2 regions of the Sodalis sp. RH21 genome follow, and region 1 is predicted to be linked to the other one. Evidence: predicted binding sites of a transcription regulator. Region 1 holds the regulator's gene; the other holds the start of a gene.
The links. The regulator PurR, encoded in region 1, represses purine synthesis genes. The targets are predictions, from matches to a motif close to CANGCAAACGTTTGCNTG.
Positions count from the first base shown of each region.

Region 2: a site for PurR is predicted at 1,435-1,452, ahead of ACL2XP_RS26805 (nucleobase:cation symporter-2 family protein). Genes of this name have one in related genera too.

Region 1 covers NZ_CP178732.1:2,885,310-2,888,482, reverse strand. Annotated here, with positions in the region: gene cfa (cyclopropane fatty acyl phospholipid synthase) at 1-601, opposite strand, end outside; gene purR (HTH-type transcriptional repressor PurR) at 1,055-2,071, opposite strand; gene ACL2XP_RS13240 (YnhF family membrane protein) at 2,322-2,411, shown strand; gene ACL2XP_RS13235 (C40 family peptidase) at 2,597-3,173, opposite strand, start outside.
Region 2 covers NZ_CP178732.1:5,812,929-5,816,101, forward strand. Annotated here, with positions in the region: gene ACL2XP_RS26805 (nucleobase:cation symporter-2 family protein) at 1-1,381, opposite strand, end outside; gene recG (ATP-dependent DNA helicase RecG) at 1,550-3,173, opposite strand, start outside.

The DNA.
Region 1 (3,173 bases):
CGGCGGAAATGGTGACGCCTTGTACCGATACGCCGTAATTTTTAGCGGCATAAGCCGCGAGGCCTCCCCAGCCGCAGCCGACATCCAGCAAAGACATGCCTGGTTTTAGCTGTAATTTTTCACAAATCATTTTCAGCTTATCCTGCTGCGCCTGTTCCAGGGTCTGCGCCCGGCTCCAGTAACCGCAAGAGTACTGCATATAGGGATCAAGCATCAATTCGAACAGGTCGTTGCCTAAATCATAATGCTCTTTACCCACTATCCAGGCTCTTTTTTTGGATTGCAGGTTCAGCACCCGGGCAGCGGCGACGCGCAGGGTATCCTTTAAATGATGAGGAAGTTTATTTTCCAGTCCAGCCCTGAGAACGCGTTGGAAAAAAACATCCAGCCGATCGCATTCCCACCAACCATCCATATAGCTCTCGCCCAATCCCAGCGATCCGTCTTGCAGTACCCGCTTAAAAAAACCCGGGTTCTTGACACGAATATCAAAAGGCCTTGAGCCATTGATTTCAACACCGGCTTCAGCGAGCAATTCATGGACGATACGATACCAAGCGTTATCATGAAAGCTCAGGTCTTCAACACACGAGGAACTCATAGCTTCTCCATCACCTTTATTCTGTAATGCCCCGTCAGGAAAAGCTAAGCCAATGCCTGCGGGCTTTTATAAGAATCCACGGTTATCCGTGGTGTCTGAAGTACCACCATAAACAGAGGAATATAAAGTAAAGCTAAGACTGGTTGTTAGCCGCGTGCTTTATAAAAAGGGTGATGCCATGCTTGTAAACACGACATGCTTTTCAAAAATATAGAAGACAACTCGTTATAATTGTTAACGATATTGAGTATAAGCCTGCATTTCCGTTTAGACAATAGCTAACATAGCAATGTATTTCATAGTATAACTTAATGATTTCTCTCTGAAACAATAACAGTTGGTAAAAAAATATTGAATTGCAATATATTGTGTCGGTTCGGCGCCGTACGGAGATAAACGCGGCTAACGCGGGGAAGACATGCGCGCCAGCGCACAAAGCCTGGCGCCGGCAGGCTAGGGCAGGAAAGGACCGTCGGCAACCGAACGCCGTTCAACGAGTTTGGGATGCACTTCAATGCTTTTGGCGGCTACCCGTTTACTGGTAATGCGATCCAATAACATGGTTAACGCCGCCTCGCCCAGCTCTTCTTTGGGTTGGTGAATCGTGGTCAGCGCCGGGGAAAAAAAGCACGAATTGCGAACATTATCATAGCCGATAAGGGAAATATCATCGGGCACGCGCAGTCCCAACTCGTCAATGGCGCACAAGGCCCCCATCGCCATGATATCCCCGCCGCAGAACACCGCGGTGGGACGCTGCGGCTGCGCCAGTATCTGCTTCATGGCGAGATAGCCCGATTCGGGTTCGAAATCTCCCTGCACAATCCACCGGTCGGTCAGGGGAATTCCCGCCTCGGCCATGGCGTGCAAATATCCGCGATGGCGGCCGCCGCCGGTATTGCGGGCCAACTGGCCGGGTATCGCGCCAATGGCCCGGTGGCCGCGCTTAAGCAGATATTGCGTGGCCATGTAGCCCCCGGCAAAGGCATTATCGATAATGGTATCGGTAAAATCACGGCGGGCTTCGCCCCAATCCATCACCACCATCGGGATATGCTGATACTCTTCCAACATATCCAGCAGCGGTTCCGGATATTCGGCGCACATCACCAGCAGGCCGTCGACGCGCTTTTGCGCCAGCATGGCCAGGTAGGCCCGCTGTTTGTCGAGATCGTTATGGGAGTTGCATAAAATCAGCGTATAGCCCCTGGCGAAACAGTGATGTTCTATGGCCTCGATAATTTCGGCAAAGTAGGGGGCTTCACTGGTGCTGGCCAATAAACCGATGGATTTGGTACGGTTGATTTTCAGGCTGCGCGCCACGGCGCTGGGGGAATAATGTAATTGTTTGATAGCGTCCAGCACGGCGATTTTGGTATCTTCCGCTACGAAACGGGTCTTATTAATCACGTGCGATACGGTGGTGGTCGATACGTTAGCGCGTTTCGCCACATCTTTTATGGTTGCCATGCCTTGAATACTCCTGAACGCCCTGAATGAAAACCTGTCGAAGGCGCAAGCACTTTACGACGCAATAACAATAACCGGTAATTTTCCTTGATCCCGCGGCAAAGTGAAAGCGTTAAATGTTAACCGGGCCTGCCGAACGGCGAGCTTTCTTGCGGCGATTGTGCCAAAATGGCGTTATCACGAAAGCGCGTCGACCACCTGATTGACGCCCTGGCCACCGCACAGGCACGCAACATGATAAGGGCAAACCATGGATAGCGATTTGAAAATGTCATTACTCACCACGGTCTTTTCATTATTGGTTATCATCGTGTTCAGCTTTACCGCCGTAATGAACTAAGCCGGCTAGCGAGCGACCAGTCGATAAAACGTTTAGTTATAAAACCGTTTGGTGATGAAACCGCTCGTTAATGAAACCGTATGTTAATGAAACCGTATGTTAATGAAACCGTATGTTAATGAAAAAAGGAGCCAAGGCTCCTTTTTTCATTAACGCATCACGGGTAAACAGCGGCAGCGTCCCGCCTAGCGGATATTCTTCGGCGTTACAACGCGGCGGGCGCCCACATAGTGATCCTGCCAATAATCTTCATTGAGATAACTGATGCGGATATCCCGTCCGGTGCGCGGTGACTGGATAAACCGCCCGTTCCCCAGATAGACACCCACATGATCCGCCGCGCCGCGATTGGATATATGGAAAAAAACCAAATCCCCGCTTTCCAGCTCGCCTTTTTTCACCGGCGCCGCGTCGCGCAAATGATACATCTCATTGGCGGTGCGCGGCATACGGATACGCACCACATCTTTATACGCGTAATAAATCAGCCCGCTACAGTCAAAACCGGTATTGGGCGACATCCCGCCCCAGCGATAGGGTTTACCCATCTGGGACATCAGTTTATTCATGGCGGTGAGCTTGGCCGATTGGTAGCGCTTTTTATGGCTGTCGCTCATTTTTATCGGCTGGTCGTTGGCCACCAGCTCAACTGCGGCCTGTTCGCGAATCGCTCGGTGCCGGCCATACCCCTTTTTATATCCTTTTTTCGGCGGGGTGAATTTGGCTATTTTGCGACCGGCCGGTACGGCAACCGCTTTTTTT
Region 2 (3,173 bases), 2.9 Mb from region 1:
GGTGTTCGGGGGGAAACAGCAGGTTAAGCACGATGGCGGTGATGCCGCCGGCGGCGATGCCGGAAGACATCAGGGTTTTCAGCCACTGCGGCGCGAACTGCAATATCAGCGGTTGCTGCGACACGCCCAGGCCTACCGCCAGCGATAACGCGATGATCATAATGGCGCGGCGGTTAAGCCGTTCGCGCGACACGATACGCACGCCTGAAGCGGCGATGGTGCCGAACATGACGATGGTCGCGCCGCCCAGCACCGGCTCGGGAATATGCTGCACGAACCCGCTGACCACCGGAAACAGCCCCAGCGCTATCAGCATCAGCGATACCACGAACCCCACATAACGGCTGGCGACGCCGGTCAGTTGGATCACGCCGTTATTTTGCCCGAAGCAAGAATTGGGGAACGTATTAAACACGGCGGAAAGCATGGAGTTCAGCCCGTTGGCCAGCACGCCCCCTTTCAGGCGCCGCATATAGATAGGGCCGCGCACCGGTTGTTCCGACACATCGGACGTAGCGGTAATATCGCCGATGGTTTCCAGCGACGTCACCATAAATACCAGCATCAGGGGCACCAGCAGATCCCAGTCAAATCCCAGGCCGTAATACAGCGGCGTCGGCACCATAATCAGCGACTGCGCCGGCGCGGGGGGAGTATCGGGCAGCATACCCATCATCCAGGCCGCCAGATAGCCCACCGCCATGGCGATCACCAGCGAAGCGACCCGCAGGTAAGGGTTGCGCTGGCGGTTGAGCAGGATGATGACCAGGAGCACTATGCCGGCCAACAGCAAATTCTTCGGCGCGCCGAAGCTATGATCGGCCATGGCGGCAAAACCGCCGCCGATGGAGGTCAGCCCCACCTGGATCAGCGAAATGCCGATAATCATCACCACGATGCCGGAAACCAGCGGCGTAATAATGCGCCGCGCCAAATGCAGCACCCGCGACAATAAAATCTCGGTGCACGATGCCACCATCAGCGTGCCGAACAGGGCCGCCATCATGGTGGGCACATCGGCGCCGCCGTTTTTCAGCGCCAGCCCGCCCATAATCAACGGCGTCACAAAGTTAAAGCTGGTGCCCTGGATCGATAACAGACCCGACCCCACCGGCCCCCAGGTTTTAATTTGCAGTATCGATGCCAGGCCGGAAGCAAACAGCGACATGCTGATAATATGCTGCGTATCCTGCGCCGGCAAACCCAGCGCCTGGCAAATCAGCAAGCCGGGAGTGATCACCGCCACAAACATCGCCAGCAAATGCTGGCAGGCGGCAAACAGCGTCTCCGCCAGGGGTGGGCGATCATCCAGATGATAAATCAGCTCGCTTTTGGCAACGGGAATCGGTGCGTCATCGACTTCGGAAGAGGGCATGGTCATGTTAAAGGACTTTCCTGGGCGGCAAAGGAGGCATTTTAATGATCCTGCTTTTAAAAGCAAACGATTGCATTCGCCGGACATCCCCGCCGGTTGATATAAGTCAATCCGGGCGCAGATTCCCGCCGACACGGTACCCACAGCGAGTCGTGTTAAAGGGAGATCGCGCCGTTATGCATTGGTATAGCGCACCCGCTCCGGCATCCAGCGTTCAATCAGCCCCGCGGCCGCGTCAGGATAATGTTCATGAATATGGCGCGCCACCCGCTGCACCTCCGGAATCATCCCCTGATCGCGCAGCAAATCCGCTACCTTGAACTCCGCATTACCGGTCTGGCGCGTGCCCAGCAGCTCGCCCGGCCCGCGAATCTCCAAATCCTGCTGCGCAATCACAAACCCGTCATTGGTATCGCGCAGCACCTGCAACCGCCGCTGCGCGGTCTTGCTTAACGGCGATTTATACAATAGCACGCAGTGCGAAGCCACCGCCCCGCGGCCCACGCGCCCGCGCAGCTGATGCAACTGCGCCAGCCCCAGCCGCTCCGGGTTCTCGATAATCATCAGGCTGGCATTGGGCACATCCACGCCCACCTCAATCACCGTGGTCGCCACCAGCAACTGCACCTCGCCGGTCTTGAAAGCCTGCATAATCTGCTGTTTTTCCTGCGACTTCATCCGGCCGTGCACCAGCCCGATGCGCAGATCCGGCAGCGCGCTCTCCAGCCCTTCCCAGGTAGCCTGCGCCGCCTGGGCCTCCAGCAAATCGGACTCGTCAATCAGCGTACAGACCCAATAAGCCTGGCGCTGCTCTTGCAAACAGGCCTGCCGTACCCGCTGGATAACATCCGCCCGGCGGGTATCCGGGATGGCCACCGTGGTCACCGGCGTACGGCCCGGGGGCAATTCATCGATAACCGATGTATCCAGATCGGCATAAGCGGTCATGGCCAGGGTGCGCGGGATCGGCGTGGCGGTCATAATCAGCTGGTGAGGATGAAAGCCCTGCGCCAGGCCTTTCTCCCACAATGCCAGACGCTGATGCACGCCAAACCGGTGCTGTTCATCGATAATCACCAGCGCCAGCCCCGCAAACAGCACGTGTTCTTGAAAAATCGCATGGGTGCCGACCACCATCCCCACGTTGCCCGCCGCAATCGCTTCCTGCTGGGCGATGCGCGCCTTGCCCTTTTGCTTACCGGCCAGCCAGCCCACTTCAATGCCCAGCGGCTCGAACCAGTGGCGAAACGTCTGCGCATGCTGCTCGGCCAGCAGTTCGGTGGGGGCCATCAAGGCCACCTGCTTACCCTGGGCGATGGCCCGCAGCGCCGCCAGCGCCGCCACCAGCGTTTTGCCCGATCCGACGTCGCCCTGCACCAAACGCATCATCGGTACCGGCTGTGCCAAATCCCGTTCGATTTCGTCCGTTACCCGCCGCTGCGCGCCGGTGGGCGCAAAGGGCAGCAACGCCAAAAACCGCTGCGTAAGACTATGATCGGCGGTCAGCGCCAGCGCCAGATCTTTACGCACACCGGCCCGTACCGCCAGCATACTGAGGTTATGAGCCAGCAGTTCTTCCAGAATCAGCCGGCGCTGCGCCGGATGTTTACCCAATTCCAGATCGGCCAGGGAAATATCCGGCGGCGGCCGATGCAGGGTGCGCAGGGCATCGGGCAGCGCGATCAGGCCGCGGGCCAGCTCCGGCGGCAGCAGTTCGCTGATGGGGCAGTTATCGAGCAGCTTCAGCGCCTGATCGGTCAGGTTGCGCAAGGTCGCCTGGCGCACGCCTTCCGTGGTG